One region of the Alicyclobacillus fodiniaquatilis genome, then DNA from elsewhere that is predicted to be linked to it. Evidence: riboswitches for the same ligand, from Rfam matches in the RefSeq annotation. Region 1 holds a riboswitch; the other holds the start of a gene.
The links. Region 1 has a riboswitch for fluoride ahead of ACFSB2_RS24745 (sigma-70 family RNA polymerase sigma factor). Riboswitches for the same ligand answer to the same signal wherever they lie in the genome.

Region 1 (5,520 bases):
CGGTGTGACATGTTGGCTACTAACTTTGTGATGGGGCGTGATCGACAATGGGGAAGTATTTAGAAATTCGCGTGCATGAGGGAGATCGGAAAGGCTGGTTTGGGAAATTGACCTACGAGGCGCTTGTTCAGTACTTGTGGAAATCCGGTGCGCCAGGCGTCACCGTTTTCCGTGGGAATGAAGGTCTGGACGAAGCAGGGCATTTTCAAAATGTCTACAATGAATACGCATCAGACAAATTGCCGATCACGTTACAGGTATATGGGGATGAAGCTGAAATTGACCACATGATGGAGGGCTTAGAAGCGCACATTCCACACAATGGGCAAGTTTTTGTCACAGAGAATGTATATTCAGCCAAACAGTTAGAGGGGGACTCAATCATGGGAGACGGCACTGTACTGAAGGTATATATGAAAGAGGAAGACCAATATGATAAAAAACCCTTATACCATGCACTGGTACTTGCCTTCAAAAAATTAGATGTGCTATGGGTCAGTGTGCAGAGCGCCATTGAAGGATTTGGCGCTGATCATGTCATGCGCAAATCGACGGTTTTTGAGTTTGCGGCGCATGCCCCGGTGCTTGTTGAAGCCGCATTGGAAGCGGACAAGGTGGACGCTGTTTTGCAACATATAAAACCACTCCTTGCATGCGCATCTGGCCCAGCGATTATTCTCAGGGGCGAAGTTGTCTCCATCGAGCCAGGTGACCATAAAAAAGATTGAACTCTTTTAAATCGAGTTGAACATGGTGCGCATTTGGTCGAAAAGGTTGGAGCGAAGGGGGACGAGTTCACTCGTCTCTCTTATCGCGTTGGGCCTTGAACGCATGATTCAACACTTCCGCAAATCCTTGCGGCGAAAAAGTAATGTCAATCCGAGTTGAACAACAATCGCAAATCATCGCCAAATGATTCCCGTAATTTTTTGATCGCTTCAGCTTGAATCTGGCGGATTCGCTCACGTGTCAAGCCAAAGAATAGACCGGTTTCCTCAAAGCTTTTCGGCTCCTCTCCGTTCAGGCCAAAACGCAACTGCAACACTTTTTCCTCTCTGGAGGACAATGTAGATAAGATCGCGTTAATTTCTCGTTGTCTGTCCTTTTCCAGGCTGGTTTGTTCAACGGATTGTGATTTGGTATCTTGTATAAAATCCTTGAGCAGGAAATTTCCTTCATCTCCATAGGGCGTTTCAAGAGATGTTGGCTCAGCGAGCATATTTTGCAGAATCTGCACAGTTTCAGACGGCACGGCTAGATGTTCTGCAAGGTCTTCTGCCGTTGGCGGTTGACCGGATTCACTCAACAGTTTGTTGGTAAGATTATTCACTTTAATCATTTTTCCATAAGCATAGACAGGAATGCGGATCATTTTCGATTTGTCCGCAAGCGCGCGCGTGATGGACTGACGAATCCACCATGTTGCATACGTGCTGAAGCGGCACCCTTTTTTGACGTTGAATTTTTTTGCTGCAGTGAGTAGCCCAAGGTTCCCTTCTTGAATTAGGTCTTCCATGTCCAAACCACGGTTCGTGTATTTTTTTGCAATGCTGACAACTAGGCGCAAATTCGCTTCAATCAACCTTCTTTGGGCTTCGTCGTCGCCTTGCTGAATTTGTGCACCGATTTGAATTTCTTCTTCATTGTCGAGCAATTTTTTCTTTCCAATTTGTTCTAAGTAAGAAGTGAGCACACTGTTTATACTGGTATTGCTTTCCTGATTATTCAAATTGGGCATCTGCGATCACTCCGTAGACGTGATAATAAAATAAAAAATGGCTCCTGCGACACGAGTTCGCAGGAGCCATTAGCCCAAAGGGCGGTTGTGGTGAGCTCCATCACCTATTCGATTATCTGCTATATCGGATTATACGCGCTTAGATCTCTGTCATGCAACTGTTATGGAATCGATTGCAAAAATTCTGTAAAGGGTTGTGACATTCATATTACAGCCTACAAATTAGACAGGGATACATCGCGATTCGAAATCAGAACAGATATGTTTTTGCACAAGTGACTAAAGTATGTTAAAACGTCACTGGCTTCCTGATAAGCATTGAGATCGACCTCATATCCTGTGCTCTATTTTATGGGGAGGCGTGAATTGATGAGAAAGGAAAGTGAACTTTACTTTCGAGGAAAGGGATGACACAATGACAAAGACACACTGGGAATTTGATTCCACCTGTCCACACTGTGGGAATGTGAATCATATTCAAGCGCCAATCGGGGAGTATGTTGTTCGTGTTCATTGCACACACTGTTCTCATGGATTTGACTACACCCATATTGTGCACAAACATCATGAGGTAAACGAGACCGACGATTGAATCAGGGTTCGTATATCACATGAATTTCTGTATATAGGCGATGGAGTTCGCCAAAACCGCTGGCAGCCCAGCTGATGACTCCTACCAGAATACATTTCTGGTAGGAGTCTGTTTTTTTCTAGGGGTTGTTCAAGGGAGCCATCTGTCGTCTTTGCAAGTCAAAAACAAATAAGTAGTGCCAGAGGAGAGAGACAATTGAGTAAAATAGCGCAGTTAAAAGCTCGTGAAATTTTGGATTCCAGAGGATTTCCGACCGTTGAAGTAGATGTCGTTTTGGAAAATGGATGTATGGGTAGGGCATCCGTGCCATCCGGGAAATCTACCGGACGCAACGAAGCCTATGAGCTTAGGGATGAGGATGAAGGGCGGTATCGTGGCAAAGGGGTTTTAAAGGTTGTAGAACATGTACAACAAGATATATTGCACTCAATTCGGGGGATGAGTGCTTTAGACCAAGCGGCAATAGACGATGCCTTGATTCAATTGGATGGCACGGATAACAAACAGCGCTTGGGCGCCAACGCCATACTGGGTGTCTCGCTTGCCACTGCCCGTGCTGCTGCAAAGTATAAAAATGTCCATTTGGTTGTGCACCTAGCGGAATTTGCTGGGCATCACTTGGATGATCTCACACTTCCGATTCCCATGATGAACGTCATCAATGGTGGCAAGCATGCAGACTCAGGCATTTCTGTTCAGGAGTTTAAGCTCGTTCCGCATGGAGCGACCAAAATCTCTCAAGCGATTCAAATGGGTGCAGAGACGTACCACGCTTTAAAGGATTTGCTGGCGCGCCAGGGACATCGCATTTCGGTGGGGGACGAAGGTGGATTTGCGCCGAAACTTGCGACGAACGAAGCGGCATTACAAATATTGTGCGAGGCCATTCTTGCAGCCGGTTATCAACCAGGCCAGGACATCTCCATTGGGCTGGATTTTGCCGCAAACGATTTTTATGCGAATGGAAAATATCATCTTGAGGGGCATGATTGGTCGTCTGACGATATGATCGAGTATTGTGTTCAATTGATCAATAAATTCCCGATTGTATCCATCGAAGATGGCCTTGCAGAGGATGATTGGGATGCTTGGCCGCGTTTGACGAATGCTTTAAAAAAGGTGCGGGTTCAGTGTCTGGGCGATGACATATTTGTGACAAATCCACGCATTTTTGCACAGGGAATCCAACAGGGGATTGCTGACGCCATTTTGATTAAACCAAATCAGATTGGCACGTTGACTGAGACGGTTCGCACCATGAAAATGGCTGCGGACGCTGGGTACAAAACGGTGATGTCGCATCGCTCCGGTGAGACGACCGATACTTTTATTGCCGATTTAGCCGTGGCGACCAACGCGAGGCAAATGAAATCAGGTGCACCAGCAAGAGGGGAACGCATCGAAAAGTATAACCAATTAATCAGACTGGCAGAAGAATTGCCGGATTTACAATTGGCGACTGGGTTATATCGGTTTTCATGACGGATTGAAATGAAATACCGGGCGAATCAGGCTCGCCTGGTATTTGATATGCGTGTGGAAAGGCGGAAATGATTTGGCATCGATTTCGTTTGTTTTAATGATTGTGCTGCTCGTCATTCTGGTCATTTCGCCAGCATCCTTGTTTGGATACCTGTATATCTTGTCAAAGAAACCCCAACATTCTGTCGTGCGGGCTCACCCCTATTTGGGATGGATGCGCTATCTTCTGGAGAAACTCGGGCCGGAATTTCGTCAGTACTGGTTTGATGATGATACGTCTGGAAAGCCATTTTCCAGAAGTGATTTTCTGGCGGTTGTGTTTGCGTCGAAGTATCGAAGCGATTTAATCAGTTTTGGCGGCAAACGCAATTATGATGAACCTGGGTTCTATTTGTCGAATGATTTATTCCCGAAACTGGTGGAAGAACTGCGCGTGGATAACCGCGTACAGGTTGAAGGACACAAATACAAAATCATTCGTGAAGGGCTGTTTACACGCCATGAAAAAATGATCGAGGATCAGGCGCAGCGATGGCTGTATGACGATGCGGAGGCCCTTGTCATCGGACAAAATCTCCAATACCCGTGGATTGTCAAAGGGATGTTTGGCGTATCAGCGACTTCGTACGGAGCGGTGGGGGAGCATTACATCGAGTCGACGGGAAGCGGTGCATTGATGGCGGGCGGATCGTGGATGAATACTGGGGAAGGTGGCGTGGCGCCTGAACATCTGGCGACAGGGGTGGACATCATCGCCCAAATCGGTCCTGGCATGTTTGGATTTCGTGATGAAAACGGCCATTTTTCATTTGAAGAATTCCAGAAAAAAGCCTTAGAACAAAATATTAAAGCGTTTGAATTGAAGTTTCATCAGGGCGCAAAAATTCGTGGTGGTCATTTGGAAGGCGCTAAAGTCAATCACAAAATTGCTGCGGTCCGCAAAGTGCCGATTGGCCAAACGGTCAATTCGCCGAATCGATTTCCTTTTCTCAAAAACGAGGCCGATGCATTGCGATTTGTGAAACAATTGCAGTTGAAAGGTGGAAAACCCGTTGGTATCAAGATCACCATTGGCGATGGTGGCAGAATCGAAAATTTTTTCGAAATGATGCTCAAGTTGGACATATACCCTGATTTTCTAACAGTAGATGGGAGTGAAGGCGGTTCAGGCGCAACTTTCAAATCTATGGCGGACGGAATGGGGCTGCCGTTGTACACTGCGCTTTTACTCTTGGATGACATGGCAAGACAATACGGAATCCGGGACAAAATGAAAATCTTTGCTGCGGGGAAATTGATCACACCTGATAAAGTGGCCATTGCGCTTGCTTTGGGGGCTGATTGTGTCAACTCAGCGCGGGGGTTCATGATGGCGAACGGCTGTATCATGGCCATGCAGTGTCATACAGGAAAGTGCCCAACCGGGGTGACGACAACGGATCCAAAATTCCAATCTGCGTTGGTTCCTAGCGAAAAACGTTGGCGCGTGATGAATTATATTTTACAGATGCGAGAGAGTGTGTTTGCCTTGGCAGCAGCTTGTGGTTTGAACAGCCCACGGGAATTGAGGCGAGAGCACGTCGTTTTTAAAAATGAATATGGGCGGACGGTACGTGTATCGGAATTGTTTCCCTATCCAAGTGTGGGCGCATCAAAATCATCGGCAGAGGAGATCAGCTAAATTTACGTATTGTGATATATCCCAGCA
Region 2 (8,296 bases), on a different contig from region 1:
GGAATCGCTTGAACACGGACTTTGTCGTCATCGGATCAGGCATTGCTGGGCTGACACTCTCGCTACTGGCCGCAGAACACGGCCGTGTTTCGCTGATTACAAAGGGGGAACTCGGAGACGGCAACAGTCGGCTCGCGCAAGGCGGCATCGCGGCGGTCCTTGGCGCAGATGATGAACCTCATCTGCACAAGACCGATACGCTGCGAACAGGGCAGGGGTTGTGTGTCGACGAAGTCGTCCAAGTGATTGTTGAACAAGCGCCAGCGATGATTCAGTTTTTACAAGATATCGGTGTGCAATTTGATCACAACGATACAGGACAACTGCAATTGGGCCGCGAAGGTGCGCACAGTCGCAATCGCATCGTGCACAGCGGTGGAGATCAGACTGGCAAAGCGACCATGGACGTCCTGTTGGCATGTGTACACGCCCACAAAAACATCCAGATTTACGAGCGCACGTACGCCTGTGAACTGGTTGTGGAAAATGGGGAATGCACAGGGCTGCTTGCTGTCGATGCTTCAAATGCGCAAATGTGGTTCTGCGCCAACAGCGTTGTCCTCGCCACTGGCGGTTTAGGCCAATTGTATAAATATACCACCAACGACGTAAACGCGACAGGGGATGGCTATGCGCTGGCATACCGCGCAGGCGCCAAACTGCGGGATATGGAATTTGTCCAGTTCCATCCGACTGGACTCAAGAGCGAGACAAACCCGGTCCCCCTGGTATCCGAAGCGGTGCGCGGCGAAGGCGCGCGGTTGGTCAACGCGCAACAAGTGCCATTTATGGCGAAATATCATCCCTGGGCAGACCTGGCGGGGCGCGATGTCGTGGCCAAGGCGGTCTACCAAGAGATGAGCCTTGGCCGTGACGTCTATCTGGACGCCCGCATGATTGAAAAGTTTGAACAGCGGTTTCCGACCATTTATCAATTTTGCCGCGCGCGTGGGATCAATCCAAGCACGGATTGCATTCCGATTGTGCCCGTGGCGCACTACACGATGGGTGGCATTTTGACAGACGTGGCAGGACAGACGTCCATTTTGCGCTTATTCGCCATCGGGGAAGTCGCGTCGAGCGGTTTGCATGGCGCCAACCGCCTGGCTAGCAATTCCTTATTGGAAGGCCTGGTGATGGCGAAAAAAGCCGTCGAACGGATGGTGCAATTGCCACGACTGCAAGGCCGTCAAACCGACAGGGCCGCTGGTCAAATTGCGCCGCACACATGGGATAGGTCAGCGTCCCTTTCATTGCGACAGCGCGTCCAGGATTTGATGTGGACACATGTCGGTATCACGCGCAATCAGGAACAACTCGCGTTGGCAGAAGAGACGCTGTCCGCTTGGTTAAAGAAAGCAGCAGTGCAACCAGGACCAGATGTCAATCTGCTGACGACGGCCTTGCTCGTCGTGCGAGCGGCGCTGTGGCGTCAAGAAAGCAGGGGCGCACATTATCGAACAGATTTCCCGGATGTCTCACCAGCCTTTGAAACGCATTTCATTCAGGAGGGGACACATGAATCCGTTAGCAATACGCCAATTCTTGCAGCAAGCACTTCTTGAAGACGTCGGCATCCACGATGTGACCACAGAATTGATTTTCGATCCGTCCGCGACGATGCAAGGCATCTTCCTAGCGAAGGCCGACGGCCGCATCGCTGGCTTGGAAGTCGTGGAGGAAACGTTCAAGTTGATGGCACCTTCACTCGAATTTGAGTGCATGGTGCAAGACGGCGCCGACGTCACACCAGGAACCGTACTCGCCAGCGTCCAAGGCAGCGCTCGCGCGATTCTGTCCGCCGAACGAGTGGCTTTGAACATGGTGCAGCGCATGTCCGGCATCGCCACCGAAACGCGCAATGTGTGCAGGCTGATAGCGGGATCGAACACGCAAATTGTGGATACCCGCAAGACAGTGCCTGGTCTGCGCTTGTTCGACAAATATGCGGTGACCGTCGGCGGTGGGCGGAATCACCGTTTTGGCTTATACGATGCGGTGCTGATTAAGGACAATCACATTGCGGCGGCAGGTTCTTTGACGCTGGCAGTGGAGCGCGTGAAGCGCGGCCTTGGCCATTTGGTCAAAATTGAAGTGGAGACCGACACGCTTGAGCAGGTCGAGGAAGCCTTGGCCGCGCAAGTGGACGTGATAATGCTCGACAACATGACGCCAGCGCAAGTGACCGAGGCGGTCAAGCTGGTGGGCGGACGTGCTGTGACAGAAGCGTCCGGCGGCATTACGCCAGCCAACGTCGCCAGTTATGGCAGCACAGGCGTAGACGCCATTTCCCTGGGGTGGTTGACCCACTCTGTCAAAGCACTCGATATCAGCTTGGATGTACGATAAGGAGGTTGATGGATGATGGCTGTAGATATGCTCAGATTGCCGGATCAAATTGATGAAACCTATGCCAATCTGACGCCAGAAGCGTTGGATAGCCGGATCATGGCTGCAAAAGCAGCTCTCGGCAAGTCGCTCGTCGTGTTGGGGCACCACTATCAACGGGACGATGTCATCATGTACGCTGACTATCGCGGAGATTCGCTGCAACTTGCGCGCATTGCGGCAGAACTGCCTGACGCCAAGTACATCGTCTTTTGCGGCGTCCACTTTATGGCGGAGACAGCGGACATTCTATCGGCACCAACGCAAAAGGTCATTTTGCCGGATCTGCGTGCTGGCTGCTCAATGGCGGATATGGCCGATGCCCACCAAATCGAAGAATGCTGGCAAGTCATCACCGACCGGTTTGGCGAATCTATCATCCCCGTGACGTACGTCAACTCCACAGCGGCCATCAAGTCGTTTGTGGGCAAACACGGTGGCTTGACCATCACTTCGTCCAACGCCAAACGGGTTTTTGAGTACGCACTGGCGCAGCGAGAGCGAATTTTGTTCTTGCCCGATCAACACCTGGGGAGAAATACGGCTGTGGGATTGGGGATTGATCTGTCGGATCTGACGGTCTACAACCCGCACGAGATGGCGCTCTATTTCCCGCACGGTGAGGGCGATTCGCGCGTGATTCTGTGGCAGGGACACTGTTCTGTGCACCAGCGGTTCGAACCGCGCCACGTTGAGCGCATTCGCCAAAAATATCCGGGTATTCGCGTGCTCGTCCATCCGGAGTGCATGTATGAAACCGTACAATTGGCTGATGAATTTGGTTCGACCGATTACATCATCAAAGCGGTGGCCAAAGCGCCGCCAGGCACAAAGTGGGCGATTGGCACCGAACACAATTTGGTCAATCGCTTGGCGCAAGAGCACCCTGAACAATTCATTGTCTCGGTCAATGAAATGGTGTGTCCGTGTCTGACCATGAATCGAATTGATCGACCACACTTGCTTTCAGCGCTGGAAAATCTCCTAGCTGGTGAGACAACAAATGTGATTGAGGTGGCCCCTGATATCGCAGAGTGGAGCAAAGTGGCCATCCAGCGGATGCTGGATATCTCTTGAGCTTCTTTTGCGGCGTCTAGTTTTCAGCCCATCGCACATAGATGGAACTTTTGACTTGAAACCGAGCCATGCATGATGCCTCCCAGTACCAGCAGACGTGAAAATGGGGGCATCGCGCATGGGGCGCACTACATACCGGTTTCATGTGCGGAATAGGCTTTCAGCGGTGACCGGTGTCGATTTTTTGTCTATAATGGCAGCATCAATTCCATATTGGTGATGGAGCTCACCACGAAGCGCCTCTGCGGAGGATGATGGCCCCTACGAATCGATGTCGATTTGTCAGGGGTCATTTTTGTTTGTTCTTTCACTTTGGTGTGCACACTTCTTGGCAAAAGGCCGTCCGCTAGGGGACATCTGTTGAATTTATCGCCCAAGCACCCGTGGATGCTTGTTCCTAGTAGGTTTCTGTCTTGGACAGATTTCTCCCCGCTACATAAAGTAACGTACGTTTGCCTGCAGGCACGAATATGGGGAGAGGGGCATAAGGAGTGTTTACGCTAGCATCTGGGGATTTGGCACGCTTTCTGTTTGGCATGGTGCTGCTGTTGGCAGCGGCAAACCTATTCGGCTATATCGCCGAAAGATTATCCATCCCGCGCGTCATCGGGGAGGTAGTCGGGGGATTGATTCTCGGCCCAACCTGTTTGGGTGCGCTTTTTCCAAGCGCGTTCCATTGGCTCTATCTCGGATTTTCATCAGAGAGCAACCTATTTGGCCTGATATACTACATTGGCGAGCTTCTGCTGTTATACAATGCAGGCTTAAAGTTTCAAGCGAGGTTTGCCAAAGCGGATGTGAAAACAGGCATCGCCATCATCATCGGATCGACCGTGATTCCGTTCATTGTGGGTTGGCTGTCCACATATCTGTTCGATCCGAATCAATTTTTGGGACCGGATCACAGCGTTATCGCTTTGAAAATCATCGTCGCCATCTCCATCGCGGTGACATCCATTCCCGTCATTTCAAAGATCTTTGCCGATCTCGGCATCATGCACTCGCGCTTTGCCAAGATCATCATCGCCATTGCCGGTGTGCACGACTTGATTTTGTGGGTGTCGCTGGCCATTGCATCCGGTATCGTCTCATCAACTCAAGGTGGCATCAACACCTGGGTGGTCTCGAAGAGCCTGATTGTGACATTCGCTTTTCTGCTTGTCTGTATCGTCGTTGTCCCTTGGTTGCTCAGACGAATCACCTCAAAACGGGGGAATTTCTTGTTTCGCGCCTCGTTTCTGGGTTACTTCTTGGTCATCCTGTTCGCATTGTCAGACATTGCAGGCTATCTGAAAGTGGATGTGATGTACGGTGCCATTCTCGCTGGCATCGCGACAAAGTTCAGTTTGCCCACACCACTGTTTCAGCGTCTGGAAAAGAGCATACAGGGCATATCCTTTGCATTTTTCATCCCGCTTTACTTTGCCATCATCGGCATGCAACTGGATTTGGCCAAGAACTTCAGTTTCGGGTTCTTTATTCTCTACCTGATTTTTGCCACCATTGTGCAAAGTGTCGTCGTCTACTACACTTGTCGCATCATTAAAACCGACAAACTGACCAGTCTCAACTTTGCGGCGTCCATGAATGCGCGCGGCGGACCCGGCATTGTCCTCTCTTCAACCGCGTATGCGCTTGGCATCATCAATCAAAACTTCTTCGCCATCCTGGTGATGTTGGCTTTGGTCACTTCCTGGATGGCCGGTGGTTGGCTGCGGTACGTGCTCAAAAAGGGCAAGCGTCTCATGCCCGGCGACGAAAACCTCGTGATTCAAAAGGCACAGGAGGAAGTACTGTTTGATGCTGCTGGTGATTAGGCGACCAGAATCATGCAGGCTGTCCCATTTGAGCGCCCTATGCGCAATGACGGGGACAGCCTCGATGTTGTCTATTCTCACTTGAGACGCGTGTGAAAGGCGATGACTCGGATGCGGCGAAACATGCCTAGGCCAAGCGCAAGAACAACCATACCAGCGAGGGCGATCAACCAGAACGACAAGCTGGAAGAGGCGACATGCCAGAACGATTGACCACTGCCTGCACGCCCAACAGCTGTCATCACAGGCATATGCGCAAATGCGGCGGCGGCTGCATGGCCCATGCCCAATTGATAGAAGATGACTGTGACCACAGCGGCAAAGGCGGCTTGCAAGAACCGCGCGATGACATAGGGCGTCATGCGGATGTCCGTGTTTGTGAGCACGCTTGCCACCTGTGCGTGTACCGCCAACCCACTCCAACCAATGATGGCGCTGACCAAGGCCAATTTTTGCAGCATTGGGGCAGACACCACCGCGGTTTGTGCACTGCCGACATCCAGTTCAAGTAACCCCGCGATGGTGGGGTTCACCAAGCCATTGTTGATGTGGAACAGATGGTAGACAGCAGCGATGGGCCAGCCGATGACTTTCATCATCCCACTTAAATGCATCACCTGAATCAACACTGCAAAAAACACAATAAATCCACAGATCATCAGCAAGGTCTGCATCGATTCGGTGACAGCGTTGCCGAGCAGTTTGCCAAATGGCCGACCATCCTCTTCACGCGCCTTGAGCAGTTCCCGATAAGCGCGCACGAGAATAAAATCGCGGCGCTCTTCATTGGCGCGTGCTTTGACCTCGGCAATGTGCGTCGGGTCTTTGCGCCCCCACCATTTAAATACAAAGCCGACCAAAAACGCGGAAATGTAGTGGGCAATGGCGAGCAATCCACCGACAGCAGGGGACTTAAACATCCCGACGGCAACCGAACCAAACATGAACAGCGGATCCGCCGTGTTTGTAAACGCTAAAAGTCGTTCACCCTCAACCCTTGTACACTGTTTGGTTTCCCGAAACCGCGCCGTGATGACCGCGTCCATCGGAAATCCTGCTGCCAACCCCATGGAAAGTGCAAACGCGCCCACGCCTGGCACACTGAACAAGGGTCGCATCAGGGGTTCCAGCAATACGCCCAATCCACGTACAATTCCCAAGCCTAACAGAATTTCTGATAGAACAAAAAAAGGTAGCAGGGCAGGGAAGACGCTCCTCCAAAATAGTTTTAAGCCTGACATACCGGCCGCAAAACCCTGTTCCGGGTATACAACCAACGCGATGGTAAAGATGGCGGCGGCTGTCGCGAGGAACAGGGTGGACCAGTGGCTCTTTCTGCCTCGGCTCAAGCTCTTCACTCCTTTTTTCAACTAAACTACTGTACGAGCTGGTCCACAATTGTCCATACATCATATGCCGGGGCCTGTCTTTTATGTTTGGCTCAAGCTCCATCATGTCCGCTATAATGAGAAGAGCTATAAAGATAAAGGAGCGTTTCCCCGTGGATTTAGAAGCCGTACAACAACGTGTAGACGACTATATCGGCCAATTTAAAGAAGGTTACTTTCACCCGATGACATTGGTTGTTCGACTCTCCGAAGAATTGGGCGAATTGGCGCGCGAGATCAATCACAGCTATGGAGAGAAACCGAAGAAAAAGGAAGAAGGAGAAGGCAGCATTGCCCTTGAACTGGGAGATTTGCTGTTTGTCATCACCTGTCTGGCAAACCGGCTTGAAATCGATTTGAATGAAGCGTTTGCCGCTGTCATGAACAAATTTGAAATACGGGACAAAGACAGGTGGACGCGCAAGGACGACAGCACAACCGACGTATAGGCCAAGGTACAAACCTTCTCGCCGCTTGGACCATACGCTACATTGAGGTGATCCCAATGACTAGTGAACGATTCGTCCAAGCTGCATACGCATACCTCTTCATTGGCGATTACCATGAAGTAAAGGCGGCGTTTCAGCGCGCCATCGCTGCAGAACCGAACAACTCGAAGCTTTATTTTCACGCTTCCATCACGGCACATCGCAATGGTGACTTGCAAGAAGCACACACTTTGGCGACCAAGGCCGTCTCCCTTTGCCCGGAGAATGACTTGTATCGATCCAACGTTGCGGCAATTTACGCATCAGTGTGTGTCGAACATGGGAAATCTGCGTATTTTGCCGGTAGAACAGTCGAGGCATTTCAATATTTCCGATTGGCGCAAGCAGCAGATCCGCTCAATGAGGAGGCAGACACTTTCTCGCAGAAACTGAAGCTGCTGCATCCAGAGGTAGAAAATTGAACACTCAGCGCGTATACTATTCGTGTAACACGATACTCTTCTGAATTTCGGAAAGGTGGTATCCAGTCTCTCGCTATGTGGACTTTGTTTGTATGCTAATGGACCCACAACAGAGGTACGTTAAATGCAGACGCCCACCATTTGTGTGGCGAGTTGGGGTGGAGTTTGTCCGCCCATGCTCAAAGATCCCATGAGAAGACGAGATGCCATGCATTCTTTGGATAGCGCAGTTGACGTTTCTTTAAGCGTAGGACTGTGAAAAGAAGCGATTGATCATCTTTTCGTCGTGGGCGCGTCTGCTCCACGGCTTTTTTGTTGTGATTTGTTGTCGATGTCATCACACAACAAGGAGGCCTGGACATGACTGCAAAAATATTGCTTAGTTGCCGAAGCATCAGCAAGGATTTTGCCGAACGCAACATATTGAAGAATGTAAACTTGGACATTGCAGAAGGGGAGCGCATTGGTTTGGTCGGCGTCAATGGCGCCGGTAAAACCACACTGGCAAACATCCTCGTTGGGACCATTCAACCGGATGGAGGCCACCTCATCCAAGCGCGACAAGGCATTCAAATTGGCTACTTGTTGCAATCCACCGCCTATACGACCAATCATTTTGCCCAGATGCTCCATGAACAAGATGACGTGAAGCAAATTGAGGAATTTCTCAAAATTTGCAGCACACTCGGACTGCAACAGGTCCAAGACTGGGATGC

Region 2: another riboswitch for fluoride. It lies ahead of ACFSB2_RS06835 (cation:proton antiporter); the one in region 1 lies ahead of ACFSB2_RS24745 (sigma-70 family RNA polymerase sigma factor).

What each region holds. Positions count from the first base shown of each region.
Region 1 covers NZ_JBHUCX010000099.1:206,029-211,548, forward strand. Annotated here, with positions in the region: gene ACFSB2_RS24740 (DUF190 domain-containing protein) at 48-728, shown strand; gene ACFSB2_RS24745 (sigma-70 family RNA polymerase sigma factor) at 875-1,738, opposite strand; fluoride riboswitch at 1,792-1,852, opposite strand; fluoride riboswitch at 2,358-2,421, shown strand; gene eno (phosphopyruvate hydratase) at 2,526-3,812, shown strand; gene ACFSB2_RS24755 (glutamate synthase-related protein) at 3,910-5,493, shown strand.
Region 2 covers NZ_JBHUCX010000020.1:82,843-91,138, forward strand. Annotated here, with positions in the region: gene nadB (L-aspartate oxidase) at 1-1,565, shown strand, start outside; gene nadC (carboxylating nicotinate-nucleotide diphosphorylase) at 1,519-2,349, shown strand; gene nadA (quinolinate synthase NadA) at 2,362-3,465, shown strand; fluoride riboswitch at 3,672-3,736, shown strand; gene ACFSB2_RS06835 (cation:proton antiporter) at 3,957-5,282, shown strand; gene ylbJ (sporulation integral membrane protein YlbJ) at 5,360-6,631, opposite strand; gene ACFSB2_RS06845 (nucleotide pyrophosphohydrolase) at 6,784-7,119, shown strand; gene ACFSB2_RS06850 (tetratricopeptide repeat protein) at 7,176-7,580, shown strand; gene abc-f (ribosomal protection-like ABC-F family protein) at 7,941-8,296, shown strand, end outside.